3 regions of the Paenibacillus sp. V4I9 genome follow, and region 1 is predicted to be linked to each of the others. Evidence: riboswitches for the same ligand, from Rfam matches in the RefSeq annotation. Region 1 holds a riboswitch; each other region holds the start of a gene.
The links. A riboswitch is a leader RNA that binds a small molecule or an ion and turns the genes downstream of it on or off. The one in region 1 is predicted to bind cobalamin.
Positions count from the first base shown of each region.

Region 1 (10,441 bases):
ACGAAAGAGAACAGCTGGAAAGCCGGCTATTCATCGATTATTTTGCCCAGAAAGAAGAACAAATTTACATCGTGAAAGTAGCAAAGGAACGTAAACCACTTGAAATGACAGGAAGCGCTGTTCGTGATATGCTGCTAGCCTATAGTCTGATTTATCCAGAAACTGATGGCGTGCTTTATGTGGATATGGCTCTAAACAAAATTAAAAAAATCACATTTCATATAGAGGTGTAAGGATGAAAGGTCAAAGACATGTAAAAATCAGAGAGATAATTACGAATCACGAGATTGAGACGCAGGATGAATTGGTGGAGACTCTTCGGGCTGCTGGCTTTCATGTCACACAAGCGACAGTCTCACGTGATATCAAAGAGCTTCATCTGATTAAGGTTCCCTTGGATGATGGCAGATATAAGTACTCCATGCCGGCTGATCAGCGATTTAATCCGATGCAAAGACTACGAAGAGCATTGAGTGACCATTTTGTTAGCATTGACCATACCGACAATCTTGTCGTGATGAAATGTTTACCAGGTACAGCCAACACGATTTGCGCACTTATTGATAATCTAGAGTGGAGCGGTGTCATGGGGACGATTTGCGGAGATGATACCATTCTTGTGATTTGCCGCGGCAAAGAGAACAGCCTCACTTTTGTGGATGATGTTATGTCATTACTATCTTAATTTCAGGAGGAGCACATGCTTACAGAACTTTCGATTCGTAATTTGGCTGTTATTGAACATGTACATATTCGTTTCAAAGCTGGCTTTCATGTCCTAACAGGAGAAACAGGCGCAGGTAAATCGATCATCATCGATGCTTTAACACTTATTGTTGGCGGTAGAGGATCTTCGGAATTGGTACGTTACGGTGCAGATAAAGCAGAGATAGAAGCAATGTTTGAATTACCATCCACGCATCCGGTTTGGCATACGCTTACAGAACTCGGCATAAGTGCAGATGCCAGTGAGCATTTGCTTATTCGTAGAGAAATCACCGCAACGGGTAAAAGCTCCAGCCGCATTAATGGTCAACTGGTCAACTTGACGATGCTGCGCAAAACAGGGGAGTGGCTGGTTAATATTCATGGTCAGCATGAACATCAATCCCTTCTGAATGTAGATGAACATATTCATTCTCTCGATTTATTCGGTGATTCTGAAGTTGAGGCTGCGAAAAAAAACTATCAAGCTAGCTATGATCAATATATGAAACTGCAAAAAGAGCTGCGAGAGCTTCAAGAAACAAGCAAACAAGCGCTTCAAATGCTAGATTTATATCGTTTTCAAATCGATGAAATTTCGGCTGCAAAACTAAAAATGGGGGAAGATGAGACCTTAATCGAAGAGAAGCGAAAACTGGCTAACGCGGAAAAACTATTTCAAAGTTCTTCCGAGGCTTATGATTTCCTCTATGCGACGAATCGTGGCTTAGATGCTGCCGGAAAGGCGGTTTCCAGACTGCAGGATATCGTTCAACTTGATCCAACGAAGCTAAGTCCTCTTCTCGAGCAAGCGCAATCCGCGTATTATCAGATGGAAGACGCCGCTTATCAACTGCGTGATTATCGAGATGGCATCGAGTTTAACCCTTCGCGTTTGGATTTTATTGAACAAAGATTAGATATGATCACGTCTCTCAGGCGAAAATATGGAGAGAATATTAAAGAAATACTCGTTTATTTGGATAAAATTAAAAGTGAAGTCGATACCATTGAAAATAAAGATGAGCATATTCGTAAATTAGAGGACAAGCTTGCGGCCGAAGAAAAGCAGTTGGGCGTAGCGGCTTTGGATCTTTCCAATTTACGCAAAGGGATTGCTGAACAGCTTGCAAGCCAAATTGAGCATGAACTTCGTGATCTGCAGATGGAACGCACGCAGTTCCGTGTACAAGTGGAACAAACACTTGACGAACGAGGCATTCTTGTTGAAGGAAACAAAGTACGTTACTCACGGCAAGGGATCGACCAGATTGAGTTTCTCATGGCCCCCAATCCTGGAGAGCCGTTACGCGGTCTTAGTAAAATTGCTTCTGGCGGGGAGCTCTCACGTATTATGCTCGCGATGAAAACGATATTTGCACGCATTGATCAAATTCCTGTCCTTGTTTTCGACGAAGTAGATACAGGTGTAAGTGGCCGCGCGGCGCAAGCTATTGCAGAAAAAATGTCCGTTTTGTCAACAAACTGCCAAGTTTTCTCGATTACGCATTTACCTCAAGTGGCTAGTTTCGCTGATGTTCATTTCTATATTCGGAAAGAAGTGGATCAAGAACGAACGTTTACACGTGTTCAAGATATGCCGGATTCTGGACGAATTGAGGAATTAGCGAGAATGCTTGGCGGAGTTGAAGTGACGGAAACCACCCTGCATCATGCAGGGGAAATGCTTGCCATGGCAAGAAATAAGAAAGCAAGGGCATGAAAGTATAGATAGTCAGCATTTTCAGTTATAAAACGGAGAGAGTGGGGTTAACTTAAAGGTACGCATTTGACGACGACAATCGTCAAGGCTCAAGGAAGTGTGAAGGAGCGTGAAGATATTGCAATCCAGCAAAAGAAAAAGATTGTTCGGACTCCTGCTCGTCTTCTTCGTTTGTATGGTAAGTTTGTCTCCGCCTTTTCAAAGCTTTGCCTCCTTCCCTCAGGAACTTCGCTTATTCAGCGGGCAGGGGAAGCAGCTCCAATTAACAATGCCGGTCAACGCCCAAGTCACGGTAAAAGATACGGATATTGTAAAGGTAAACGGCAATGCCAAGCACTCATTTCAAGTTAATTTGAAAGAACCCATCTCTTTGCAATCCGATCACTCTGGGCAAACAGAAATGAAGCTCAAGCTGTTCGGTGCAATCCCCATCAAGACAGTTAAAGTAAACGTAGTACCGGATTTGAAAGTCATCCCAGGTGGTCAAACAATCGGTGTGAAAATTAAGTCTGCCGGTATTTTGGTCGTAGGTCATCATTTAGTAACTGTTGCCCAAGACCAAAAAGTTTCACCTGGTGAAGAAGCGAAAATTCAAGTTGGTGATTTAATTACTAAGATCAATGGCAAAGATTCCAAGGATGTTAGTAAGGTTGCCGATCTTGTAGCCAAATCCGGAGAAAGCAAAACACCCCTGGAGCTAAAAATCCTTCGTAACAATGAAGAGATTATTGTTAAGCTGCAGCCTGTCTATGACGTCGTAGATAAGTCTTATCGCTTAGGTCTGTATATTCGGGATTCAGCTGCGGGTGTTGGTACTCTAACCTTCTACGCACCAGATCAAGGTGTGTACGGGGCACTGGGACATGTTATCACGGATATGGATACCCAAACGCCTATCATCGTTGGTGACGGCGATATTGTGTACTCTAATGTGACCTCTATTTCTAAAAGCCATAATGGAGATCCCGGCGAGAAACATGCTACTTTGTATAAAGATAGTAAAGTCATTGGTAATATCGAAAGAAACACGGCATTCGGTATTTTTGGAAAAATGTATGCTGCTCCTGACCACAGCTTGGACAAAGAAGCTATACCTGTTGCTTTCGCTGAAGAAGTAAAAGAAGGACCTGCTCAAATTTATACGGTCGTGGAAGGACAGAAAGTCGAAAAATTTGACATTCAAGTTGTCCATGTATCCAAACAAGACATACCAGGTACTAAGGGTATGGTCATTAAAATAACAGATCCGCGGTTGTTAGATAAAACAGGCGGTATTGTTCAAGGGATGAGCGGCAGCCCTATTATCCAGAATGGCAAGTTAATCGGAGCCGTTACTCACGTATTTGTGAATGATCCTACAAGTGGTTACGGTTGTTTCATAGAGTGGATGCTTCAGGACTCAGGTATTATTCTTAGACCTTCTTCAGGAGCCTCTTACAAAGAATCAAAGGCGAGCTAGAAGCCTTTGATTCTTTATTTTATTTTAACCTCATTCTACAAGGAAAAACACGGCCTCATGTGAATTTGTCGAAAAATGTTGGATATAGAAGATAAATATATTATTATATAAGAAAGTGAATTAAAAGAAAAGAAAAATAATATTCGACAGAAGGAATTTAAGTTGAGGTGTCGAATACCTTTACTTAAGAGAGAAATACCAACTTGTATGAGTAGCTAAAGGAGGATTTTATTTTGCAAAAAATTCAAGTGTTACTAGCAGATGACAATCGTGAGTTTACCCATTTATTATCAGAGTTCATTGGTGAGCAAGAGGATATGGAAATTGTAGGAGTGGCGTACAACGGTAACGAAGTTCTTCGTTTTCTTGAGCAACAACGTGAATTGCCGGATGTACTCATTTTAGATATTATTATGCCTCACTTGGATGGCCTGGGTGTACTTGAAAAAATGCGTGAGATGAATCTTCCCACACAACCGAAAATCATCATGCTAACCGCTTTTGGGCAAGAAAATATCACTCAAAAAGCTGTGCAACTTGGAGCCTCTTACTACATTCTCAAGCCTTTTGATATGGAAACGCTAACGAACCGTATACGCCAGCTTGTTGGTAACAATCAAGCATCCGCAACCACTTCAACATCACGTGCAAATATTGTACATATGCCTAAAGGGAAAACTTAGATGCTAATATCACCAGCATCATACATGAAATCGGCGTTCCTGCGCATATTAAAGGATATCAATATCTTCGCGAAGCGATCACGATGGTTTACAATAATATCGAAATCCTAGGTGCTATCACCAAAACTTTGTACCCAGCTATTGCTGAGAAGTACAAGACTACACCTAGCCGCGTTGAGCGCGCCATCCGTCATGCGATTGAAGTCGCTTGGACGCGCGGCAACATTGATTCAATTTCGTTTATCTTCGGATACACGATTAACATCTCGAAGTCCAAACCGACCAATTCGGAGTTCATCGCGATGGTTGCTGATAAGCTTCGCATCGAGCATAAGGTTTCTTGAGAGGGTTAGAATCTTTGTAATATCTCGGAGGTCATCAGAATGAAATATGAGCTCGGTCGCTGCCTACTTAGTGAACGATTACTTGAATCCGACATGACTGCCTTTGAACTCGCTCGAACTTTGCTTTATAAGCCAGAGCGGATAACCGACTTTGTTGAAAACAAAAGAATCATGCCGCTTAAGTCTGCTATATCTATCGCTGACACTCTGGGGTGTGATGTGAATGATTTGTATGAATTGGTCACGATCGAGTCGAACGTATTAAATTGATGGTTGTAATCCTATATATCAAAAAGAGGGCGCTCTTATTCAGAGCGTTCTTTTTAGTTTATTTAAAACATACAATGAACTTTTCTTTGTTAATATGAACCATGGCGGGAACGGGGGAATGTCAGAAAGACTACCTATGAGGATAGGTAGCCCTTCTGTATTTGTTTTCTAAATTACCAAACAAAAGCGCTAGTGATGATAACCAGTAAAATGAACAGTACCAAGATTGCTGCTGAAGAAGTATAACCTACGCCAGTTCCACAACTCATCCGAATCAACCTCCAACTGATATTGGTTTGTGTTTCGAGATAGCTTATGACTATTTTTGAGGAATGTTTGGGCGAATCGACTGATTGTGCTATTGTCCCTATTTTTGAAAAAAAATCGGTTGTTAATCAAATCTTGGAACCATACGATGCGGATTTACGTTAATACATCTAGTCATAAAAAGACTATTCCTATAAGTTTAAGCTTGGAGGCGGCATAGAAGTTGTTACTTATATTGACGAGTTTCGTAGTGGGAATTGTGTGTGTTATTGTTCTTTTTGTGAATGTTTACCCTGTTTTCGGACGGAGACCCTCGAAGGAGAAGGCACAGTCTTTCTCGCGATCCTCTCAGTATTTGAATGGGAAATTCGAAAACCCTGTTCCTACCATGATGAATATGGGCTTGAGGAATACAATGGGGATCTTGCTCGATTTTGCGAAAAGCAGTCCGAATCGACGTCCAAAGACGCAATTAGAGATGGAAACCCCCAATTTGACCAAGGATCTGGAAACGAAAGTGACTTGGTTTGGTCATTCGGCTTCCTTACTAACGATCGATGGAAAAGCCCTTTTATTAGATCCCATGTTCGGGAAAGCTCCTTCGCCGTTTCCATGGTTCGGGAAGGGAAGGTATAGCGGTGGATTGCCTTTTGAAATTGCGCAGCTGCCCGTGATTGATGCCGTTATTTTGTCACATGACCATTATGATCATTTGGATTATGGATCAATCATGAAGATTAAGCATAAAGTGAACAAGTTTTTTGTCCCGCTTGGGGTTGGCGGTCATCTGATCAGATGGGGTGTGCAGCCTGAGAAGATCGAAGAGTATGACTGGTGGGATGAGTTTACGTTTGAAGGTTTAACGTTGGCTTGTACGCCAGCTACACACTTTTCGGGGGAAGTATGACGGATCGTGGTGCTACCTTATGGTGTTCGTGGGTGATCAAAGGAAAGCAGTCCAGCATCTTCTTCAGTGGTGATAGTGGGTATTCCTCCCATTTCAAAGAAATTGGGCTTAAATATGGTCCGTTCGATCTTACTCTGATGGAGTGCGGACAATACGATGATCGCTGGTCTGATATTCATATGATGCCGGAAGAAACAGTCCAAGCCCATTTGGATGTGAAAGGGAAGCTGATAATTCCGATACATTGGGGAGCATTCACGCTGGCTTTACATGACTGGACAGAACCGGTAGAGCGTGCCACAAGGGCAGCACATGCTAACAAAGTGTCAATTGTCACACCAAAAATAGGTCAAACTGTCATCGTGAATGCCGCAGATTATCCGATAGACACTTGGTGGAAGTAGAGGAGTCAATGCCAACTATACGACAGAAGTTACTTATTCATGCACCTATCGAGGTGTGTTTTGATTTGGCAAGAAGTATAGATATCCATGCGGAATCAACCTCCCATACGAAGGAGAGAGCGATAACAGGTAGGACACAGGGGCTGATTGAGCGTGGAGAAACAGTGACTTGGGAAGCTTATCATTTAGGTATTAAGCAGCAATTGACTGCCCAGATTACTGAGATGGATAAGCCGCATTACTTTGTAGATGAAATGGTAAGAGGGGCATTCAAGCGATTTCGTCATACACATGAGTTTGTAACTGTAGAGCAAGGCACTTTGATGGTGGATACGTTCGATTACACCTCACCTTTTGGAGGATTGGGGAAGCTTGTTGATCACTTGTTTTTAGCAAAATATATGACTCAGTTTCTTGAAAAGCGTAATAACTATGTGAAGAAGGTTGCTGAAGAGATAGCCCAGTCTATCAGGTCTGCTAGGTAAGAACTGGATACTAAGACTCCCACATGGTATTATGGATAAGGCTGGTAGATCGAAGTGATCAGGAGAGAAGAAGAATCTATGGTTGAACAAAAAAGTGAACGAAAATTTCATTTTCTGGGTGTACTGCTTGGTATAGCGGTTGATAACTTGGGGACTTTGATATCGACTTCGTTAATTGGCGGTATCTATTTTGCTAATCGCCCAGTGGATGAGCAGGATGTAAGTGTTATATATTCGAATGTAGGCCTATTACTTTTGCTTCTGGTAATTGGATTGTTCTGGTCGTTTCTTGGCGGATTCATCGCCGCTAAGGTTGCGAAGCGTGCCGAATATTTCAATTCGGCCATTATTGGTGTCATCGGCGCTGCAATCGGATTTGATTCCATGTTAACCAATCATAGCATTCCGTTATGGTATGAGTTGATTGGCTTTGTTGTCATCGTGCCGGTCTCACTATTAGGCGGATTCTTGGCCTTGAAGAGGAAAAAAGCCCCATTAAAATGAATGTTGGATCGTAAAAAAGAGACTCGGTGATGTCGATCACCGGGTCTCTTGGCGTTAATAGCACACTTAACTGGTTGTAGTTGGCATATAGGCGAGCATGGTTGCCTTCACTTTGTCGATCGTTTCTTGTAAATTCATATTCTCAAAAACATGTTCACAATCCTTGCGGTAGGAGACTTCCTCTATGTAGTGGTTCATGTAGTGGTCTATGACGTCTGTTGGCGTGTTACGAGCAAGCATGCGTTCCATGATCGTTTGTTTGTTGACATAGATGAACAAGCGGATAGCTCTTTCTCCAAATGTATACTTGAAACGGTTAGCTGCATAACGATTCACAATGACATAGATAAGTCCGTCTTTGCGAAGCGCTTCATCGATGTCCGCTTTCTTAATACCATAGAAATTCCCGTCAATTTCAACAGTTTGAAAAAATTCACCTGCAATGTCACAATCGATGAACACTTTGCGTGAGATGAAGTTATAATCCTTCCCGTTGATTTCTTTGGGTCTAGGTGTTCGAGTTGTGTAGGAGACGACAGATGAGAAACCAAGCTCTTTGGCAATGTGATGGGCAATTGTTTTACGACCAGAACCGCTAGTGCCAGTAAAGACAAACACCAATCCATTCGTTTCATGACTGCTCATATCAATTCCTCCTTCATATAATGAAAGCGATATCTTGATAGATTCATTATAGTACGAAAATTCTGAAAATTAAAGAAATACTTTCTCGTTTAATAGGAATCAAAGGGTAAAAATACGCTATAATAGATAGCATCACTTCGTTTAAATGGAAAGGAACCTAACTATGCCTAAATATGCGAATTTAAGTGCGGAAGCAACGGAATTTTTACGTCAAAAAACGGGAAGCAATCACTTAGAGTGCTATACCTATATTGACCCGGAGCGTGGGGAGGATAGTTTTTTTATCGTTAAAACGATCAATAAGGTCATTCAAGTTTCTTTTGCAGAAATGACCTATAATCCAAGCAGTTACCAGAGTTTGATGGAAGGACTCTATCAAGCCATCTATGAATAAATACGTGACAACCCTATCAATAGATGGTAGGATGATCGTAATTGCATATCATTGGAATTAGGTGCCATATTTCCATTCGGATGTATGGTTAAAAGGGAAGACCGGTGAAATACCGGCACGGACCCGCCACTGTGAAAATCGCCGTTTATTACGGTAACTCCTTGCAACATGCCACTGGGTAACAACCTGGGAAGGCGCAAGGGGATGATGAAGTCAGGAGACCTGCCTAATTCAACAACACAATAACCCTACGAGGAATTAGGGAGTGTTAGAGAGCGGTTACTTCTGGTTTTGTTAACTGTAGTAATTTACCAAGCATTTCTAACATGACTTATGTTAGGGATGCTTTTTTTGTTTGTGTAATTACGGGGAAGGGTGATACAAATTGTCAGGAAAACTGCTCATTATCGGCTTTGGACCGGGGAGTTTTGAACATATTACGAAGCGTGCACGGGAAGCAATTGGGGAAAGTGAAGTTATCATCGGATATAACACCTATGTGGATCTTATAGCAGGTCTATTAACCGATCAGCAAGTAGTTCGAACAGGCATGACGGAAGAAGTGAGTCGTGCGCAAGAGGCTGTGCGGCAAGCGAAGCAGGGGAAGAAAGTTGCCGTTATTTCCAGTGGAGACGCCGGTGTGTATGGAATGGCCGGTCTTGTCTATGAGGTATTGATGGAACAAGGCTGGACGCGTGAGGAAGGCGTTCAAGTGGAAGTGATTCCTGGCATTTCAGCTGTTCATTCGGCTGGATCTCTGCTAGGTGCTCCAATTATGCATGATTCATGCACCATCAGCTTAAGTGATCATCTTACGCCATGGGAGCTGATTGCGAAGCGGGTTGAGGCAGCAGGGATGGCTGATTTCGTCATTGCTCTCTATAACCCGCGAAGTGGTAGACGGACCAGACAGATTGTTGAGACTCAGCGTATCCTTCTTAAGTATCGTTCTCCTTTAACGCCTGTTGGGATTGTCAAAAGTGCGTATCGAGATCGTCAACATGTTGTTGTGACGACGCTTGCTGATATGCTGAATCATGATATTGGCATGTTAACGACAATTATTATTGGTAATTCCGCAACCAAGCTGTATGACGGACTCATGATTACACCACGCGGTTATCAACGGAAATACACATTAGGTGCTGAAACACAACCGCTCAAGCCACATCAAAGGTTGAAATCCGAGGCAGAGCCCTGGGCTTTGGAACAATTTGATGAGCAGGATTGGGATGAATCCATGGAGGAGTTCGATGAAGAAGATGAACTCTTGGAGGATGAGGTTACTGAAATTAAAGAACCTTCCCAGCTGAAGTCATCGCCGAATTTGTCACCTAGTAACTCCTTACAGCTTGCAATGGAAGCCTTGCAGCTAGTATCCAAAGGGAATGAAGAGGTGCCTTTTGAATTTGACAATAAGCTGACTGCGACCCAATCTATCTTTGAGTTTGCAGTAAGCCCCGGTATCGCGAATAAAAAATTAACAGCAGCCCAACTGTGTGCGTTAGGCGAGATTGTTGGAGATCGTGGAGATATTGAATATTCGCCACATCATCAACTGATTGTTCGTGTGCAAACCAATAACCCTAACCAGATTACATCCGAACTAAGTGCACTTGGTTTATTATTATCACCGATTGGTGATGTTGCC
Region 1 covers NZ_JAUSZE010000001.1:4,543,381-4,553,821, reverse strand. The annotation lists gene QFZ81_RS21485 (hypothetical protein) at 1-233, shown strand, start outside; gene ahrC (transcriptional regulator AhrC/ArgR) at 236-685, shown strand; gene recN (DNA repair protein RecN) at 701-2,428, shown strand; gene spoIVB (SpoIVB peptidase) at 2,547-3,887, shown strand; partial or broken gene spo0A (sporulation transcription factor Spo0A) at 4,121-4,914, shown strand; gene QFZ81_RS21460 (helix-turn-helix domain-containing protein) at 4,954-5,184, shown strand; gene QFZ81_RS21455 (YjcZ family sporulation protein) at 5,358-5,453, opposite strand; partial or broken gene QFZ81_RS21450 (MBL fold metallo-hydrolase) at 5,807-6,762, shown strand; gene QFZ81_RS21445 (SRPBCC family protein) at 6,771-7,247, shown strand; gene QFZ81_RS21440 (hypothetical protein) at 7,326-7,751, shown strand; gene QFZ81_RS21435 (guanylate kinase) at 7,818-8,396, opposite strand; gene QFZ81_RS21430 (hypothetical protein) at 8,560-8,790, shown strand; cobalamin riboswitch at 8,833-9,034, shown strand; gene cobJ (precorrin-3B C(17)-methyltransferase) at 9,176-10,441, shown strand, end outside.

Region 2 (10,441 bases), 3.3 Mb from region 1:
CTTAGGATCGATTGTTTGTTATTTCAAGCAGTTTTACTTGCTCATGGAGGACTTACGACTCTCGGGGCAAATGCTTTCTCAATGGCCCTCTCCGGTCCAGTAGTTGGTTACTTCATATATAAGTCCGTGATGAAAACAACCGGCAAACAAAAATGGTCGATATTTTTGGCGGCATCTCTTGCCGACTTATCCACATACATTGTTACTTCTGTCCAATTAGCTCTTGCATTCCCCGCTGAACAAGGTGGATTTATAGCATCCTTCTTGAAATTCGGCGGCATTTTTGCCATTACGCAAATCCCTCTTGCCATTAGCGAAGGCATTTTAACCGTATTAATATGGAATTGGTTACAATCTTAAAGCCCTAAAGAGCTATCCATTCTACAACATAAAATGAAAGGAGCTTCTGAGCAATGAAAACTCGTACCGTGAATACCCTGATGCTAATTGCCGTTGTACTATTGGCAGTCTTACCCCTTATTTTCGCAAAAGGCGAATTTGGTGGATCGGATGATGCCGCTGAACAATTGATCCAAAGTATTGAGTCTTCCTATACGCCATTGTTCTCTTCTTTATTTGAGCTCCCAGCTGAGACGGAAAGTATGCTGTTCGCCTTACAAGCTGCCATCGGGGTTGGCTTCATTGGGTATGCCTTTGGCTTTTTCAAAGGGAAAGCATCTAAATCCAAAAACCAATGATGAAACGGATCAATTCACTCTCCTATAAAAATGCCTTACGCCCCCTATCACCGATGTGGAAGTGCGGTTTTGCAGTTACTATGCTGTTGTTTTCATATCTAACGCATCCAGCCGTCCAGATAGTGATCGCTATATGGATGGCCATATGGACGGTAGGCTACGCTCGTGTTCCATTCAAATATTATGTAACGATCATCGGTGCTGCATGTCTTTTTTTTGTAAGTAGTGTACCCGCATTAGTCGTAGAGATCCGTCCTCTGCAAGCCTTGCCGGATATTCATGTGGTGGCGGCTTTTGCATTCATGGACTGGAAGTTGTCCGTTACTTCAACAGGTCTTTTGCTAATTGGCAAATTATTCGTTCGTATTATAGCGAGCCTAAGCTGCGTGTCCTTAATAATGTTCAGCACTCCTTTTTCCGAATTGCTGCAAGTCTTACAAAAAGTTCGTGTTCCCAAGCTGGTTCTGGAAATTATGCTTATCATCTATCGGTTTCTGTTCATCCTATTTGAAATTGCTAATAACATGTATGTAGCTCAGCAATCAAGAGGCGGTCAAACCGGTTTCCAAAATAGACTAAAGGATACAGCCATTATTATTGTTCAAATGTTTATCAAAACGATGCAGCGGTATAAATCATTGTCAAATGGCCTTGTCTCCCGAGGTTTTACGGATGACATTCACATGGCGCCTTACCGAGCTAATCCTGTACCTTTTCGATATAAATTGGAAAGTTATGTAGGGTTCACGCTGCTGCTGCTCGAAATTTGGCTGCGTTGGAATTGGAGGAGTATCCGATGAGCACGATTTTAGAAACCTTAGAAGTGAGTTTCAGCTATCCCGCTTCACAGACTATAGCTTTGAACAAGTTAAAGCTCCGCATCCCCGAGGGAAAATTAACGGCCATTTGTGGTCATAACTGTTCTGGAAAATCAACTTTATTTCTTCATGCTATTGGCATTCATTCACCTTCATCGGGTCAAGTTTTATGCGAGAACGAACCTTTGACTTACACTCGCAAAGAACTTAAACAATTACGTCAAGACATTGGACTTGTCTTTCAAGATTTGGAACAGCAGATCATTCTGAATACTCCTTATGAGGATGTCACCTACGGTCTGCGGAATGCTGCCATTCCTAAGCCTGAGATTACTCGCCGAGCAGAAGCAACTTGACCGTATACATAGTCGTGGTATCACGTTAGTCATCTTTTGCATAAATGATAATCAACGACTCTACAATAAAGTTAAAACCCCATCCAGTTTGGATGGGGTTTTTGGTATTAGGACGGTATGTATGATAATTATTTATTACTTTGTATGCGGCTAATGCCCTTATTTCCTATGCCGGTTGGCACAAAACGTTCCTCAAAGCTATAAATCATATGTTCCTGGAGTGGTTTCCCCTCTAGTAAATGCTCTCTAACAAGCCTTCTCCCAGTCTCTGGTGTCATTTCCTTGTACCAAATCCCTTGCGGATACACCGTAACAACACCTGCGTCCTGACAGCGGCCATTACATCTAGTCCGAGTTGTATGTATAAGATGCTCGGCTCCGTTCTTCGAAATTTCATCTCGGATGGCTAGTGTTGTTTCATCTCCTGAATTTTTCAGGCAAGATCCCCCGTTACAGATAAGTACATGATGTTGGACTGTTGATAGATCCCACGTACTCATAAGAACACCTCCCTATCTCCCGTAGGCATATAACTGTGCTGCTGAAATAGGCAGGTCTCCTGGCTTCAGGATCTTCATCAAACGTCAGCCTTCCCAATCGGTCGATCAGTGGCATAGAGATAGAGACGTTGACTCCTCTGTTACAGTGGCGGGACCGCGTCGGCTTCTAACCGATCTTCCCTTTTAAGCTTACCCTGCGCTTGGAAAGCGGAACGTAAGCACCTATTTCGAATATGAAATTGTGTCCAAGTTTATTTAAATCTTTTAAACTTAAATCTCATCTTACCTCATAGTCTACTTACAAACAAGGAAAAAGCCCTACCAAATGGCAGGGGCTTCATCGAATGCTGTATTTACGAATTCAAATCACTCATTTAAACGGAAGGACGATTCGGTTGGTGATGTCCAGGCTCTGTTGAATCCAGATTGGCCTGTATGCGAGAAGATTGCTTCGAATGATCGATTGTGCTTTGAGTCCGCTGGTCCATACTTTTCTTTTTGCCCATAATGGATTAATCCTCCTGTAAATTGAAATAATGATCACTTGATTAGTATGGAGAAATATCGTATCAAATATGCTGTTTAAAATACCCATTAAAGCCGAAGGACGAAGGAAAAGCAAAAGCCTGTAAGGAGATCTCCTTACAGGCTCTTGATGGTGCCATTAGACTTTAGTGCTTCTTGTGCGGCAAATTACTGCCTGGCTGACCGTCACCTTGGGTCCTCAAATTCTTCGCGGCTTTCTTCTGCTTGTCGTGCAGCTTGCTAATGAAATGACTATCCATGAGCATTCGCCTCCTGAAGAAAGAATGGCACTACCTCTTTAGAATGTCACACAAGCTCTAAATTTAAACGCATGGCAAGATTAAGAATCGCGCCTCTTGCTTCTGCATCTGTTTTGACTTTTTCGTACAATTCCTCAAAATTAGTGCGGTTTTGAATAAATTCCGGTTCGGTTTTGATAGCCGTTTGTGTCCAGTTAATTAAGACATTCTCAGCTTGGGTAAGTTCATTGTAAGCACGATGCAAGCCTACACGCTCAATAATTTCTTCCATTTCTGCTTGCCCAACTTCTTTACCTTCCTCTTTTAATTCCGCAATTCGTTTATCCGCTTGGTTACTAATTTGCAGAAAATGCTCTCTTGAGGCCAGATAATCAATTTGTGCTTTGGAGTGTTTCTTTTTCATTGTCATCACCTTTGTCATTTAGTAAGTAAGAATTGGGTTTATTGTATCAGGCCTGTCAACAAAACACAAAATCCGTCCAGCGACTGCGCCCATCCACTTCTGGACAGACATTATATACCTTGAGTTTGCATACCTTTTATCATCATGCTCTCTTTATAAGGAAAGGAAGGAACGTCTATGTGCGGAATAACGGGTTGGATAGATTGGCGGAAAGACTTGACCGGGTACCCGTCCATTCTAGAAAATATGACGGAAACGCTCCATTTGCGTGGACCTGATGCTTCTGGTACTTGGATTTCACAGCATTGTGCCCTCGGCCATCGACGTCTTAGTGTAATGGATCCGGAAAACGGCGCTCAGCCTATGGTACGGAAACAAGGAGACTACACGTATACGATCGTATATAATGGCGAACTCTATAACGCACCTGAACTCAAAAAGGAGCTCGAACTTCGTGGACATCATTTCCGCACGACCTGTGATACAGAGGTGCTGCTTGTTGCCTTTATTGAGTGGGGGAGAGCTTGTGTAGATCGACTTAATGGCATTTTCGCTTTCGCGGCCTGGAATGATCAAGAACAATCTCTTTATTTGGTCAGAGATCGGCTTGGCGTAAAGCCGCTTTTTTATTCTCATCAAAATAGTGTGCTTCTATTCGGCTCTGAGCCGAAGGCCATACTCGCGCACCCCGACTTCCAAGCAGAGGTTGGTGCGGAAGGCTTGGCTGAAATCTTCGCAGTAGGTCCGGCTCGCACACCTGGTCAAGGGATTTATCGCAATATGTCAGAACTCAAACCAGGACAATGCGCTGTATTTGACCGCAACGGCTTATCCATTCGTACGTACTGGAAGCTCGAAAGCCACCAGCACTCCGACGATATCGCTGCTACTGCATTACAAGTTCAACAACTGCTCAGAGATACATCCCAGCGCCAACTTGTGTCTGATGTACCCATTTGTACTCTTCTATCGGGTGGTCTTGATTCTAGTGCGCTTACTGCACTTGCCTCTGCTCATTACAAGGAAAGCGGGCAAGGCGCTCTGCATACTTTTTCCGTTGATTACAAAGATAATGACAAACATTTTAAAGCAAACATATTTCAGCCAAATTCAGATGCACCTTGGATTAAACGGATGACAGAGCATCTAGGAACTGAGCATCACTATATTGAATTCGACACACCCGAGCTTGTGGAATCTCTGAAAACAGCGGTATTTGCCCGTGATACGCCAGGGATGGCTGATGTTGATGGGTCTCTTTATTTATTTTGCCGTGAGATCAAAAAAGAAGCGACGGTTGCCATTTCCGGGGAAGCAGCTGACGAAATATTCGGTGGATATCCTTGGTTCCACAACGAAGAAGCTTTGGCTGCGGGTACGTTCCCTTGGTCTTTAAAACTGAACAATCGCATCGACCTGCTGGCTCCCGATCTTGTGGATTGGATCAAACCAGTCGAGTATGTCAACAATCGATATCAGCAAGCACTCAGCGAAGTGCCGCGGTTAGCTGGGGAAACACAGCAGCAAAACCGTATGCGAGAAATGTCTTACTTAAACATTACTCGGTTCATGCCTACACTTCTGGATCGAAAGGATCGTATGAGTATGGCCGTCGGACTTGAAGTTCGCGTCCCTTTCTGCGATCACCGTCTTGTCGAGTATGTTTGGAATATTCCCTGGGAAATCAAAACATCGGGTGATCGGGAGAAAGGCATTTTGCGCAAAGCGCTCAAAGGTGTTCTTCCTGAGGATGTGCTAACTCGCAAGAAAAGTCCTTATCCAAAGACACACAATCCTAATTACTTGGCAGCTGTGAGAAAATGGGTGTTGGAAATTCTAGATGACCCCAGCTCACCCTTGCTCCCCTTCATTGATGTTAAAAAAATCCGTGCACTCGCCAGCTCAGAGACGAATGATTTCGATCTCCCATGGTTTGGTCAGTTGATGACAGGTCCTCAACTATTCGCCTATTTGGCGCAAGTAGATACTTGGTTACGTTCCTATAAAATTTCCATCCGATAAATCAAAAAAGCCTGCTACCCACCGATGAAGTGGAAGCAGGTTTCTTCATGAAATTAGCCGTTCTGATCAGGAAGTCTATCCAAAAACATGCGCAAAGCTTTGGCTCGATGGCTCATCTCATTCTTCTCTTCCATCGTTAATTCAGCCATCGTTCTCCCAAGAGCAGGGATATAAAATAACGGATCATAGCCGAAGCCGCTTTCGCCACGTTCTTCGCCAATGATGTAACCACGGCAAGAGTCCTCCGCTTCAATCACTTCATTCGCTACAGGATCGATGAGGGTAAGCGCACAGACAAAGGAAGCTTCACTAAGAAGCTTGGGGTGCTCTGCGTCGGCAGGCAATCCGTCTACTGAACCTACCTCGCTCAATGCTTGCAGCAGCTTAGCATTATTGTCTGCATCCGTAGCATTCTCTCCAGCGTACCTGGCTGAATAAACACCCGGTTCACCGTTCAAAACCGCCACACACAAACCTGAATCATCGGCAAGAACCGGCACATGGAGGTGTGCCGAAATAATCTGTGCTTTAATCCGTGCATTTTCTGCAAACGTCGTTCCGCTCTCCACGATTTCCGGAAGATCCGTGTAATCCGTTAAGCAGCGAACTTTGTAGCCTTTTGCTCCAAAAAGCTTTTCAAACTCTTTTACTTTTCCTTCGTTACGCGTCGCAATGACGACGAAATTACTTTGTAGCAGCATGATGTACACCTCGAATGCGATCAGCGATCGGGCCTAATACTTTGGACTGCTCTTCAATCATCGTATGGATGCCTGTTTCAGCAAGAGCGAGCAATTCATCGAGTTCCTTACGGGAAAAAGGAGCATCCTCGCCCGTTCCTTGGATTTCTACGAATTGCCCCTGCCCCGTCATCACGACATTCATATCTACTTTAGCATGTGAATCTTCTTCATAATTCAGATCCAGCCGTGGTGTTTGGCCAATAACACCAACACTCACAGAAGCCAGAAAGTCGTTAATCGGGAATTTAGCTAATTTTTTGTCAGTCGCCAGCTTATCGATGGCAAATGCCATAGCAACAAAAGCGCCGGTAATTGACGTAGTACGAGTACCGCCATCCGCTTGAATAACGTCGCAATCCAGTGTGATGGATCTTTCGCCTAATGCTTCCAAATTCACCACGGAACGAAGCGCACGGCCAATAAGACGCTGAATCTCCATCGTACGTCCACCAAGCTTACCTTTGGCAGCTTCACGCTGATTTCTAACCTGCGTAGCACGAGGCAGCATTGAATATTCGGCTGTAACCCATCCTTTCCCTTGACCCTTCATAAAAGGTGGGACGCGCTCTTCAATCGTCGCTGTACAAATCACTTTGGTATCCCCGACCTCAATAAGCACCGAGCCTTCCGCGTGTTTTATATAATGAGGGGTTATTTTCATAGGTCGCAGTTCTTGATTCGTTCTTCCGCCAATTCTCATAAATGTTGTTCTCCTCCTGTTGCTTCCATCAGAAGCTTTGTTCCTACGCCCCATTGTAACAAAGTAGCCAGCGAAAAGCATCCCAAGCCAAAAACAATGATGCGGAACATTGATTATAATGCTGAGAAAACCCCTATGCAAGCGCCTTGTTGAAGACAGCGTTTTTGCATAGAGGTCGTTAGAACCGGGCAAGCTTCTTAAAGCTTAGCCGGATTAATATGAGCTGTTTTAGTTACAGGCTTCACAGCTCCATCCACTTTAATTTGGACTTGTTTAAAGCTTGTATTCTCGGTCAATGAAAGAATAACGGACTGCATAGCCTCAGCGGATGCCTTCTGATCGGCACCAAGGAATTTATTGGAGAAGTCAACCGTTATAACGCCATCCGCCGGCTTAATGCTCTTCACTTCCGTTGTAGCATTCAGAACAGCAGCCAGACCCTTCTTCTGATCAGGCCCTTTGATCAACTGTTCGACAACCGCTTTCGCGACATCATCCGTCCTTTTGACGAGCCTTGTAACAGGTACATAATATTTGTAATTTTGATCATTTTGATTCAAGAAATAGAGTGTAACCGGTGTGGATTGACCAAATTCAGCGTCCTCAGCCTTCTCAATGTTGATCCCCATAGAGCGTGCAAGAGGAGTATCCAGCGGTGTCTTCCCTTTCGGCATCTCCTTCAGATCTTTCCCATCTACACGCAGCTGCACTTTCTCTACGGTTGGGAAGCTCGTCAGGTTCCAAGTGATAGCCTCCAAAATCTTTCTCTCATTCGGCCCATCATAATTGAGGAACTCCTTAGAGAAATCAACAATGGCACGCTTGTCTGAAGTAACATTCAAGCTTACGACTTTCGTACCTTTAGGCAACAGAGCTTGGAAACCAGATGGAAGCAAACTTGCAACTGGTCCTCCGTCCACCATGTACTCGAGAGTCGTTTTGGCGACAGACACCGTCTTTGGTAATCCAAGACTAAGTGGAGCTACGAAGCCTTTTGCATCTTTTACATATACCGTCATCTGTGATGAATTGTCTTCGATCATATCGATCGTAACGGCTGCTGATGTCGTCTTCGCGTCAGCTTCCGCACCCGTTGTCGGAGGTGCATCGATGTCACTTTTCTTCCCAGTGCCCAGAACCGAACATCCCGTGGTCAGCAAGGCAATTACCCCCGCGATAGCGGCTGAACGAATCCAATGTTGATGTTTCATTAGCTTATTTCCTCCTCCAAGTTTTTGCAGAAGCTTGCTCAAGAAGCATCTGCCCTGTATTTTCTTTGCATGGCCTGTACACTGCTTTTTCGTATTATTATGTATACGAGGCTTTGTCCGATTTATAACTACTTTTTGTCCCAATTTGAAAAAAAGTCATGCACCTGGATTTAAACCCTGCGCCTGTTGGACATAGCAACAAGTAAAATCTTGGGAGTTAACTTCCTTCGGCATCTTTTAAAGATATGCTATACTCAAAAATAAAGAATTGACTTAATTTGGAGGCGCTTCAATGAGAACATTCCTTAAAGAAAAAGCAAACATTTTCAACGAATTCCGTGAAGAGGTTTTTAGTCACTATTCCCAAGCCGTCATCGAAGAAGCCGTTGCTCGCTTACTCGTCGAAATCAAAGGAATTAAGAAAATTCCCTATGAAACGATCACAACGACTCTACTTGGTGTATTAAGTAAAACAGAAACCTATAACGTTATGTCCACGCTCATGGAGCTCCAAAAGAAGGTCAAACATGATTCCGAGCTTCTAGCTAGCATGAAGGACCCAGCCTATAATGTTCATCGCACCATTGCTATGTCCATCTGCGGACTATATGGCAGCGGGGCGATTTCTCTTTTTGGATTTATGGATTGTAAATTCCGTTTCTTCTTTCCGACCAAACGTCCTAAATCTTTTATTTCCAAAGGGATCTGTGCCATTGTTGCATCAACTGCAAGTTCAATCATTTCTGAAAATGTGAAAGAGGACTATACAGCGCGTAACCTGGCTCTGTTCGAGTCGAGAGGCGTGGCTTTGGAGGATATGGTGGATATTCTGGATCAGCTTCAACGCCCCTACAATCCGGATATGGAGCGCAGCCTTTGTGAAGAGCATGTGCTTGCCGTATTACGAAAACAACAAACGTTCCACGCCCTTCAATTGGCGATCAAAATTGATACAGCCGTCGAAGCAGGAGAATTCAACCCCCAATATAATCATATTGTCGGACAAGACGAAGGGCTTTTTGGGGTTGATGAAAGTATAGCAACAGCTGTCCCACTCATGTATGGGACCATTGCACTCACGAATTTCGGATACCTTGACAAAGAGAAAATCGGGATTATTAAAGACCTCGATAGCGATCATTCCGAGGGAAAATGCAATACATTTATCGATGATATGGTATGTGGAATCGTAGCTGCCGCCTGTGGCCGTTTGGCGCATAATAATATTCCTACCTATAGTAAGCCTTTGAAGTGAGTAAAATGCTTTATTGAAGAGTTGCCGTAGAGTGGTGAGTTGTTGGGAGAATTGAATTTAGTTTTGTAAGGAATCGAGCGACGGGCTTCAGCAATAGCCAAGGATACTGACTAGTGTTAGTCGGAACTCTATTAACGGAACGTGAAAGCCTTATTTGCCGTAAAACGCCTATTTTTATGAGTAAGAGGAACGAGGATTCGCTAATTCACTGTTTTTCATCCGAACAGCCTAATTTTCTTGGAAATAGCGTCCTCTAGTTCCGTTAGCCATCGAGATACGTAGAATTTCCTAAAAATAGCGGATTCTGGTTCCGCTAGAATAGAAATACGTGCGTTTCTCCAAATATAACGGATGCTAGTTCCCCAAAATGTAGTGGACTGGACGATGCACTTCCCCTGAAAGTAATAAAGCCTCCAACCACTAAATCTGTGGTTGGAGGCTTTTCGGCTGCTACTTCGATATCGCGATATATTGAATGAGCTCCGCGGTTGGGTCTACCTGCTGGATCCGGCCTTCTACTTCTAACAGGATGAGGTGAGCGATCGTCTCCGACAGCGCGAACCTCATCTGATGTATGCTCAGCCGGTCGCCGAACGTCGCCCGGCACACCTCATAAGCGCTAAGCGGCGCGCTTAGCTGCCCCTCCATGAGCGCAAGCCGCTCATGATGATGGCGCACAAGCTCCTCTGCGCGTGCGCCAAAGCCGGACCATGGCTCCCGGTGCCCCGGGTAAGCCATCTTCACAGGCAGCCTGCCAATCTCCTGCAGGCTGCTGAGGTACGCGCCGAGCGGGTTTTCTTCCACCTGCGGGAGGAAGGAAACGTTCGGCGATATTTGCGGCAGCACATGGTCGCCGCAAAAGATCACCTCCGCCGCGGCGTCATAGAAGCACAGATGACCCGCGGCATGGCCGGGGGTATCGATGGCTTCGTACACGCGGTCCCCGAGGC
Region 2 covers NZ_JAUSZE010000001.1:1,274,991-1,285,431, reverse strand. The annotation lists partial or broken gene QFZ81_RS06250 (energy-coupling factor ABC transporter permease) at 1-360, shown strand, start outside; gene QFZ81_RS06245 (energy-coupling factor ABC transporter substrate-binding protein) at 414-698, shown strand; gene cbiQ (cobalt ECF transporter T component CbiQ) at 695-1,498, shown strand; gene QFZ81_RS06235 (ATP-binding cassette domain-containing protein) at 1,495-1,872, shown strand; gene QFZ81_RS06230 ((2Fe-2S) ferredoxin domain-containing protein) at 2,001-2,372, opposite strand; cobalamin riboswitch at 2,405-2,613, opposite strand; gene QFZ81_RS06225 (hypothetical protein) at 2,747-2,878, opposite strand; gene QFZ81_RS06220 (DUF4023 family protein) at 3,044-3,157, opposite strand; gene QFZ81_RS06215 (hypothetical protein) at 3,204-3,560, opposite strand; gene asnB (asparagine synthase (glutamine-hydrolyzing)) at 3,738-5,582, shown strand; gene QFZ81_RS06205 (XTP/dITP diphosphatase) at 5,636-6,283, opposite strand; gene rph (ribonuclease PH) at 6,267-7,025, opposite strand; gene QFZ81_RS06195 (GerMN domain-containing protein) at 7,223-8,236, opposite strand; gene QFZ81_RS06190 (phosphatidylglycerophosphatase A family protein) at 8,529-9,491, shown strand; gene QFZ81_RS06185 (MBL fold metallo-hydrolase) at 9,942-10,441, opposite strand, start outside.
Region 2: it holds a riboswitch for cobalamin, as region 1 does, so the genes downstream of both, QFZ81_RS06230 ((2Fe-2S) ferredoxin domain-containing protein) here and cobJ (precorrin-3B C(17)-methyltransferase) in region 1, are expected to answer to the same signal.

Region 3 (10,441 bases), 1.5 Mb from region 1:
TGACTTGATTGGAAATAGACACCATGAATGATACGATTGCCCCTAGAAATGCCTGCATGACCACGCCTGATAAAATAAGGGTCTCCATCTTCAGCTTCCCTTCGATCTGAGCAAGCTTAAGAACCAGAAATAAAGAAAAAAGTCCCGTTACGAAGGCAACAATAGGAATCGACCATTGTCCAAACCACGCCACTTGCAGCCCAAAATAGATTAAAAATGCGGCTCCTACAGAAGCCCCCGAGGATACACCGAGTGCATAAGGATCCGCAAGTGGATTGCGCAGCACACCTTGAAAAGCTGCCCCTGCAATTGAAAGTGAGGCCCCTACAAGAATCCCGAGTAATACACGGGGAAATCGCACTTTATTGATAATTTGTTCCGACGACTGCGGCCAGGTGGCATCGATGTGATCTCCCAGCCAAGGAAGATGCTTGGCGAGAATACTGGCAATTTGCAGAACCGGAAGATTAGCGGTACCCAGCGACAAGCTCGCCACAATAGAAAGAAGAAGGAGTATGACCCCTACTCCTCCCCATAGCATTAATTTTCTTTTCATTTTATTTCACCAGTTCGGGATAAATGCCTTTCGCCATTTCAAGCAGCCCATCGGTCATTCTTGGACCCGGACGACTGAGCATGTTCTGGTCGAGGCCAATCACCTGCTTATTTTTCACGGCATCAATGGCATCCCAACCGCTTCGTGTGCGGATAATTTCCTCTAGCGGTTTCTTGCTCTTACTATCAACTACGCCATTGGCGAACAGAATCACACCTGGGTTTTGTTGAATAATTTTCTCTTCACTGATTTGATACCAGCCTTTTCCGTCTCCTGCAACGTTAATCCCGCCACATAGCTTGATAAGCTCATCCATAAATTCACCGCTGCCAACTGTCCATCCCGGGGCAAATTCAATGTATACCTTTTTCTTGTTCTCTTGCTTCACGTCTTTCACTGCATTAACAACCTTTTGACGGTCCGCTTTCATCTTAGCAACCACTTTTTCCGCTTGCTCCTGATGATCCGTAATAATTCCGTATGTTTGAATATTCGCAATGGCATCATCCACCGTTTTGGGCTCCACTTTAAACACATTGATATTCAAAGCACGCAGCTTTTCTACCGTATCGGATTTCATAGAAACCCCAGTAAACACAACATTTGCGTTAGATGCGATCACCGCTTCTTGGTTAGGTTTCGTTATGCTGCCAAGCTTCGGCTTCGTTTTCGCCGCTTCTGGATAATCATCAAAATCAGATACGCCAACAATATTAGCCTCCAGCCCAATTGCAAAAAGGGCTTCAGTCTCCGCCGGAGACACAGATGCAATACGCTCAGGCGCTTTATCAAAGGTAAACTCCTTGCCCGTAGCATCCTTTATTTTCAATGGATAGACCGTCTTTTTGGCTGCTGTTGATGGTGCTACCGTCGTTGCAGCAGGAGCTTTCGTCCCCTCCCCGCCAAGCTTAGACGGATTAGAAATTTCCGTTTCCTTTTTGCCGCAAGCTGCGAGACTAAATGCTGTTACTAGCGCTACTGTAAGAATAAATGCTTTTTTTACTGAATTACTTTTCATCTGGCAAACCCTCTCTCTAAACAATTTATTTCGATTGACCCTAACAAAAAAGCCCCTTTGTTCTCGAAGGAACAAAGGGGACGATAAATCGCGGCGCTCAGCAACCCCTAAGGTTGCTTCCTGATTTAACGCGATCCTTTTCCTCGAAGGATGTCGTAAACGGCACCATGGGCAGGTATCCTGGCTCTCCTGGCAACTGATGCCTGGATTACAGTGGCGGGACCGCGCCGGACTTTAACCGGGCTTCCCTTTTAAGTGGCAATCTCTTCGTAATGAGCTTACCAGCACCTATGGCTGCATATTTTACTATCAATCTATTTGTCGATTATAGACTTCTTGTTACTTTTGTGCAATTACTTTGAGAACTTGCTTCGACTCATTCAACTTCGGAGCATTTTGAGGAATAAAAGCCACCAAGCCTTTTCCTTCAAAACCTTGCTCTTTCATCCATTTGTTTCCTGTAAGAGGAATACCATATAGATGCTTTTCAGCAGGTTTGCCCTCTTCTGCTATTTGAATAACGCCATCCGGATAGTCTTCCGGTTTGATGGTATCATCCAAAGAAACGAATCCCGCTTGATTACTTAGTGATTTGAATTGATCTTCGGCAAGAATGAAGATGCCGTTGCCTCCTGCTGCCAGCTCTACAATCATTTTTTCCATCGAGAATATAGGTGATGTATTGATTTTGACTGTAGGAACCTCGCCCACCTTGGATTTCAAAGAAGCCTCCAGCTTGTCCCCCGCTTCACTTGGAAAACCATTAGAGCCCATTATAAATATAGATACATCCGGCTTCGGCCCGCCGCAACCCGTAAGCATCACCATAAGCCCCACCATCATAACCAACAGCCATTTCACTTTCATGTTGTGAGCGTACCTCCGTTTGTTATCTGAATCCATCGATAGTCGCGAGAAAAGTCGGTTTTCACCGACTTTTTTTCCCATTATGCATATATTCATTTATTTTTTGGTCTAGGATTGTGCTTAATTCGACGACGGAATCAGATGTCATTTCTTCCCCATCAAAAACCATCTGTTCTAACCTGCGTCGCAGAGAATGAATCTCTTCTTCTAGTAAGGTAAGGGAGTTTTGCTTCTTCGCACGCTTGGTCAACCAACGTTGTCCGAAATCTTGTTCACGAATTTGAAAATGTTTTTGATAGGTTGATAGTTGATATTCCAAAAAAGCCATGCTCATCCCTCCTTACTACAAGAATACCAGTTTTCATCAATAATGAACATATTTATTTACGTTATACATTACAATTTTCTCATGAAATTTCCAATTCTCTCTAATGCTTCATTTAGTTGAGAAACACTATAGGCATATGAACAACGTAAGAAGCCTTCTCCACCTAAACCAAACACATCTCCAGGCACGGCAGCAACCTTTGACTCAAATAATAGTCGCTGCGCAAACTCTTCTGACGTTAATCCTGTAGCGACAATACTTGGAAATGCATAGAAAGCGCCTTGCGGCTCATGACATTCAAGACCAATATCTCGGAACCCTTTTACAATCAGACGTCTGCGCTGATTATAGGACTCGATCATCCGATCTTTCTCTTCCAAACCATTCGTCAACGCCTCGTGAGCAGCAACTTGACCCATGACTGGTGCGCACATCACGGTATATTGATGAATTTTGGTCATCGCCGAAATCAGCTCCTGGTGACCGCAGGCATATCCCATCCGCCAGCCTGTCATAGCAAAAGCTTTGGAGAAACCGCTAACTAAGATTGTCCGGTCTTTCATTCCTGGAATAGCAGCGAAGCTCACGTGCTTCTGACCATAAGTCAGCTCCGCATATATTTCATCGGAAATGACAATAAGATCGTTCTCTTCAATGACTTTGGCAATCGGAAGCCAATCCTCATAGGTCATAATACCGCCTGTTGGATTGCTAGGATAGCAGAGAATTAATATTTTGGAGCGTGGCGTAATCGCGTCGCGAAGTGCTTTCTCAGTCAGCTTGAACTGGTCCCTCGCGAAGGTCTCGATCCCAACAGGTACGCCGCCGCTTATGCTCGTGATTGGGGAATACGAAATATAACAAGGTTCAGGTATAAGAATCTCGTCGCCAGGCGTTATCAAAGCTCGGAGAGCTAAGTCAATCGCTTCACTGCCGCCAACCGTAACAAGGACTTCATTCGATGGCTCATATTTCACTTTAAAAGACGTATGAAGGTAATCGGCAATCGCTTCACGAAGCTCAGGTATACCTGAGTTTGGCGTGTATTTCGTTCTACCGCGTTCCAAGGAATGCACAGCTGCTTCACGAACATGCCAAGGTGTTGAGAAATCCGGTTCCCCTACACCAAGAGAAATAATATCTTCCTTGCTGTTACTCACTAAATCAAAAAACTTCCGAATACCTGAAGGCTTCATTTCACGTACGGCAGGAGCGAGGTAGTCCTGCATCGATTTTACCTTGTTCTGCTGGATCGTTATCTCATCTTTGATCATGGCGTTCCCTCTTCTTTACGGCGAAACGAGCATTCGGTGATCGTCTTCCTGATCCTCGAATATAATGCCGTCTTGTTTGTATTTTTTTAATATAAAATTCGTCTTTGTTGAAAGTACACGATCGATCGGCGAGAGCTTGTTGGACACGAAAGAAGCGACTTGTTTGAGGGAACTTCCCTCAATTTCTACAAGTAAATCATAAGCGCCAGACATGAGATAAACCGATTTGACTTCTGGATATAAATAGATCCGTTCCGCGATAGCATCAAACCCGTGTCCGCGTTCCGGCGTAATTTGCACTTCAATTAGGGCGGTAACCTTTTCGTCATCCACTTTACTCCAGTTAACTACTGTCGCGTATTTGACGATGACCTTATCCGCTTCCATCTCGCTTATCGCTCGCGCCACCTCGGCCTCCGCCGTTCCTAGCATAGTGGCGATCAAGTCCGCACTCCTGCGGGCATCTTCCTTCAGTAGTTCGAGAATTTTAAGCTTCAAAGCATCCATGGTTAAACCTACCTTTCTGAAATCTGATTCGTTCATCCTTTAATCTTACAATGAATTGCTGTCCTAATTCAATTACTGAGCTTGTTTTAGAGCGGAATATTTTTGTATAACCGAAATTTCCACCCCACAAAAAGGAAAAAGGCCACTCGGATCTCCGAATAGCCTCTGCTTACCAGCATCAGGATTGGCCGTGAATCAAACTAACCTTCAATTCGGCCTGCAGCAATTTGTTCATCATGGTTTCAATTTCACGATGCTCATACGTAGGACGCACATGGACATGACATTCTCCCGCCATACAACCGATTCCGACAAGTTTATTCTCATCATAAACCGAGATAACGTGCTCCGATTGGAAATCGTTCCAATTCACAGTCGCTTGAGCTCCAAATGTTATGCATTCTTCTGTATATGTCTGTATAAATTCCTGAAATTGACCTTCTTCAGGAAGCGCGTTAATATAGGCTAATTTCACAGTATTTCCACCTTTCACTTTAAACCATCTCACACTTATAATTATACTCAATTATGTATTTTTATTCAACACCTTCAATATTTTTTTTATTAAGAAAACATATAGAACGGCCCATCCGAATCTTTTGGATCCGGTGGGCCGCTTATATTTGCTAATTTATTCATGAGTTTAATCAAAAATATCCATACTCAAATATCTTTCGCCCGTATCCGGTGCAATACAGAGCACTCTCTTACTCGCGCCTAACTTACGGGCAACCTGCATACCTGTCCACACCGAGGCTCCAGCCGAAGGTCCTACAAGAATGCCTTCTTTGCTGGCCAGATCTTTCATGGTTCGGATCGCATCTTCGTCAGTCACCTGTACGATCTGATCGTATATGCTTGTGTTCAGAATTGCAGGAACGAAGCCTGGACTCGTACCAACGAGTTTATGCGGACCTGGGCTTCCTCCAGACAGAACCGGTGAACCCTTCGGCTCTACCACATAGATCTGAATATCCGGCAGCTTCGCCCGGAGCACCTCGCCTGTTCCGGTGATCGTTCCGCCCGTACCTGAGGTAGCAACGAATGCATCCAGACGCCCTTCCATTTGCTCCAGAATTTCAGGAGCAGTTGTCGTCCGATGAATGCTTGGATTCGCCGGATTCTCGAACTGCTGTGGGATATAGCTGCCAGGTATCTGATCCCGCAGCTCCTTCGCTTTCTCAATCGCTCCCGGCATCCGCAGCGCGGCGGGAGTGAGAACGACCTCTGCGCCGTATGCCTTGAGCAGATTAATTCGTTCTTTGGTCATGTTGTCCGGCATGATTAGAATGGCTTTATAGCCTCTGGCTGCCGCATTCATGGCAAGTCCAATGCCTGTATTACCGCTCGTCGGCTCGATAATCGTAGCGCCAGGACGAAGCAGTCCATCTTTCTCCGCCTGCTCGATTAAATTAAACGCTGCGCGGTCTTTAACACTGCCGCTTGGATTGAAGTATTCAAGCTTCACGTAGAGCTCCGCATCATCCGGACCTACTAATCGATTAATTCGTACGGCCGGAGTATCACCAATCAGCTCTGTGATACTATTCACCATTTTTTTATGTGTCAAGGGTTACCCCCTCCTCTTCCCAACAAACAATCTATACCCACATTTTTATCGGGAAGTACCAAAGATGTCAAGGTCTAATTACTGCTAACTGCTTCCTCATAAAGAACCAGCTGACCAGCGATGAGCTGCCAATGATCAATAACAGTACGTTTATCACAAGCGGCGCCTTACTCCACGAAATGACACAAATGAATAAGAGCACTCCGCAAACACGCCCCACATTGAGTGAAAGCTCACGAAGCACAATGTACTCCTCCCGCTGTTTAGCACTGGCTTCATTTGAACCAATAAGATCAAATACAGCCGACACCATAGGCACCGAATACATCGGATAGAAAAGCGAAGCTCCTATGCCGAAAATAAGTAAAGTGCTATACCCCATTTTCCAGAAAAAAGGAATAATAACGGCAACGATCATAGCAGCGCCAATCAGCATACTGATCCTACGAAAATGCGGCTTAATAAATCGTCCCGCCACCCAGAAACTCACTAAGGATACCGCAGAAGTAATCAGTACAAATTTACCTAAGCTCGCTTCACTTGATGTGGCTATGTAGACGAGGAGTGCAATCATGAAGCCAAAGACCCCTTCTCGAACTCCTTGAAATACCAAGGCTAAGCAAACGCGCTTCCAGGGTGTTTCAGCTTGCCTTAAACAACGAAAAGGAAACAACCATTCGTAGGTACCTTGTAATTTCCGTTTTTTCAAAAAGAAGCTGATAATCACGCCTAGCAAAAAGATACCTAATGAGATGGAAAAAATTAACCGATATCCAGCGCCATCTCCCAAACTAACAATTAGTAAACCGGAGATCCATGGTGCAACTATTCCTGCGCCAGAACCTAATAGTCCCACCCAACCATTGAACCGATCTCGATTATCAGGATCCGTCACCTCAAAATACACAACGTTAAACGCAATCCAGAATAAGCCGGCTGATATTCCCTGGACCATACCTAACCAAACAAAATAGTGAAAACTGTTTACTCCAAGCCACAAAACCAGCATATAAAAGCCCGCGGAAACTGCTACGCCAAGCCGTAAGCAGTTCATTTTATTGTGTTCCTTCACCCATTTTCCTGCTAACCAGAAGGTCAGCGCCATTGTCAAATGCGTCGTTAACGTAAACCAACCGATTAAAGCGTAGTCATTTTTGGCCTTCCATAAATACACACCAACGAAAGTTCCCGACAAAGCATTTGCACTGCCAAACAACGTATGAACAATGAGCAAAAGAATCGCCTGAGCATCTAGCTGGCCTTTCTTCTGTGAACCCTTAACTTCGATAGCTCCACTTCCACGATCTTCAAAATAATTGCTTCTAGTGGCATCTATTACCCTACTTGGTTGAACAAACTGCTTACTCTGATCCTTTTGCATACTCCTCCTCACCTTTCCCCATAGATCGAAATAACTCTTGTTAAGCTTCCCCAATCGAGTGAAAATATGAGGCTTGACATATAAAAAAACCGAATCCATAAAGGACTCGGTTTCATCTGCTACTCCGATTTAATACGTTCAACCATAAGAAGTCGATCTGTATCAGATAAGATTTTCTCCACCTTAAAGCAAGACGGACATACAAAGACATTCGAAGTAAAGGGACCTGTTAGGAAAGCACTTCCTAAAGTTTTGGGAATAACAGGCGTGAAAGAGGAGCCACTCGTGACCTCAGTACCTGCAAACAACAACAGTTCATGACAGCTTGAGCACTCGGGTGCCTCTTCTTGTTCGTCAGTAATATGCTGAACTTTTTCTCCGTATTTATCGAGAGGTTCATCCGAATCATCCCAAGCCAATGATAAATCTTCATCTGAATCGGCATATTCTTGTTCATCAAAGCGGAGCGGTTGACCTGTTTGTTTCACCTTTAAATCAATGCTTCTATAATCGTTCAGTTCATTAAAACAGTGTGGACATTCATCTTCTGGTCCAATTTCCGGATCCCAAACAATCTCCGTTTGGCACCAGGGACAAACTATTTCCTCATTGGCACTCATTACGTAATCCTCCAACCTAATGCATTCATGCATATTTCAATAAATAATAAACCCCTGCCGCCATAAATACAAATGCAATGGCAAACAAAGTGCCCCACAGGTATTTCATTGTTCATGCCTCCAAGATTATGTATGATTCTAAGTTACACAAGCTCCGACCACGTAGGAAAGGGAGACAGAAAGCGTCAAGGACAAGAAACCTACAGCGCGATTATCTTTTTTGATTTCTTCATCGATTTTGAAATAAGGCGTCAAGAATTCAAAAATGAAGTAGGCAACCAGCAAAAGCAAGAAACCGTACCCTGCCCAGATGAGGGAATGAATCATCGTGTCATTGTTTAGGATAGCGAATCGGAACAGATTACAAATCCCAAAAATCTTCCCACCTGTAGCCATCGCTACAGATAAGTTGCCTTTTTTGATCTCAGCCCAGTCATCATATTTGGTGACCATTTCGAAAATCGTTAGAAATACAACAAGCGCGATTACAGCAACTGCAAAAAAGGCAAGCGTCGATAAATATGGGTTACTTAGCAATACATCCACCTCTTCGTTCATATCGTCTCCTGCCTTCCTTCGCGAAAGATAGAAGAGACTGAGTTTGACTCAGTCTCTCGCAGGTACTATTAGTATATCATTAGGATTGTTTTTTTTCAGCAAGCTTTGCTCTCATAGCGGCCAACTCATCATCAATTCCGCTGCTGCTTCCGCCAAGTCCGTCAAGCTCATCATCTAAGCTGCGGTTTTTAGCACGAATTTCACCGCTTGCTTGCGCTTCAGCTTCCATTTGAAGCACTTTTTCGCTCATACGGTCAAAACCTTTAGCTGCATTGTCCGTACCAAAACCAGACATCGCTTGATTGATTTGCTTTTGAGCTTTTGCTGTTTCAGCACGAGCAATCAACAAATCCTTCTTGTTCTTCATTTTGTTGAACTCGTCTTTCATTTCCGTCAATTGGCTGCGAAGTTGATCTGCATTCGTTTTCGCAAGATCATATTGGCGTTTCAATTCATCGTAACGTCCTTGGTGCTCTTTCTTGTCTTCCAAAGCGCGGCGAGCAAGGTCTTCATTGCCTGATTCAAGAGCTTTCATAGCTTGCTCAGTACGTTTAGTGACCATCTCTTCGGATTCTTCAAACTGAAGCTTGAATTTCTTCTCAATTGCGATTTGCTTAGCTACTGCAGCCTCAGCCTCCATGATATCTTCTTCCATGTCACGCAGAAACTGATTTAACATCTTAATAGGATCTTCTGCTTTATCCAACAAGTCATTTACCGAAGCCATTGTCATATCACGAAGTCTTTTAAAAATTCCCATTTTTGAATTCCTCCTAAGGTTTATAAACATGTATTTTAAAATTAGGGTATTGCGATTGCTAATTTTTTAATCACCGGTGCTTACACATATTACATACGCAGTCCCATAGAATGAGTTTCAAAAAGATGAAAAATTTAAAAAAGTTATTTCAATTCGACGATTGTAACTCCTGCTCCGCCTTCGTTGTAGTTCCCCATGCGGTAGCTCTTCACATGTTTATGACGGCGCAAGTATTCCTGCATTCCAGTACGCAGCACACCTGTTCCTTTGCCATGAATTAAGTACACTTGACCTAAGTTGCCCAAGAAAGATTCATCAAGGAATCGATCAGCCTCTATTAGAGCGTCCTCCATGTTGAGGCCGCGCATATCCAGTTCCATCCGGATGTTATCATCCCGTGTTCTTTTGACGGTTGTAGCTACCTGATGAACTGGCTTTTTCTGTGCCGTGCTGCCGATCTTCTCGAGATTCGTCAACTCGACTTTCATTTTCATAATTCCCAATTGCACCGTTGCTTCTGTGGCGCTAACAATATCAACGACGTGACCCTTCTGACCCAGGGTCACGACACGCACTTCATCCCCGGCCTCGATTCTCTCAGGCCGCTTCTTCGCCGCGCGAACCTGCTTCTCGCGCAGCTCCGGCGCCGCCTGATCGAGGCGGCGCTTCGCTTCTACCAGCCGGTGATCCTTGACCCCACCGGCTTCCTCCTGCGCCATGCGCCGCAGCTCTGCGATGATTTCATCTGCCTCGCGACGCGCCTTGGCGACAGCCTCACGCGCGTCGCGTTCGGCCTTCTCGAGCAGTTTATCGCGCTGCTCGTCGAACTTGGCTTGCTGAGCCTCCAACGTTAGGCGCATCTCTTCCGCCTCTCGTCGCATCCTCTCAGCGCTTTGGCGCTCAGCTTCCGCAATTAAGCGGTTCTCCTCAAGCGACGCGATCATTGATTCAACGCGCTTATCCTCTTCGCCCACCTGCGTACGTGCATGCTCAATAATGCGC
Region 3 covers NZ_JAUSZE010000001.1:6,074,194-6,084,634, forward strand. The annotation lists gene QFZ81_RS28020 (FecCD family ABC transporter permease) at 1-556, opposite strand, end outside; gene QFZ81_RS28025 (ABC transporter substrate-binding protein) at 558-1,574, opposite strand; cobalamin riboswitch at 1,728-1,881, opposite strand; gene QFZ81_RS28030 (type 2 periplasmic-binding domain-containing protein) at 1,914-2,441, opposite strand; gene QFZ81_RS28035 (aspartyl-phosphate phosphatase Spo0E family protein) at 2,503-2,769, opposite strand; gene QFZ81_RS28040 (aminotransferase class I/II-fold pyridoxal phosphate-dependent enzyme) at 2,838-4,043, opposite strand; gene QFZ81_RS28045 (Lrp/AsnC family transcriptional regulator) at 4,059-4,550, opposite strand; gene QFZ81_RS28050 (hypothetical protein) at 4,729-5,025, opposite strand; gene cysK (cysteine synthase A) at 5,194-6,105, opposite strand; gene QFZ81_RS28060 (MFS transporter) at 6,188-7,501, opposite strand; gene QFZ81_RS28065 (hypothetical protein) at 7,621-8,121, opposite strand; gene QFZ81_RS28070 (DUF350 domain-containing protein) at 8,260-8,679, opposite strand; gene QFZ81_RS28075 (PspA/IM30 family protein) at 8,759-9,439, opposite strand; gene QFZ81_RS28080 (endonuclease MutS2) at 9,583-10,441, opposite strand, start outside.
Region 3: it holds a riboswitch for cobalamin, as region 1 does, so the genes downstream of both, QFZ81_RS28025 (ABC transporter substrate-binding protein) here and cobJ (precorrin-3B C(17)-methyltransferase) in region 1, are expected to answer to the same signal.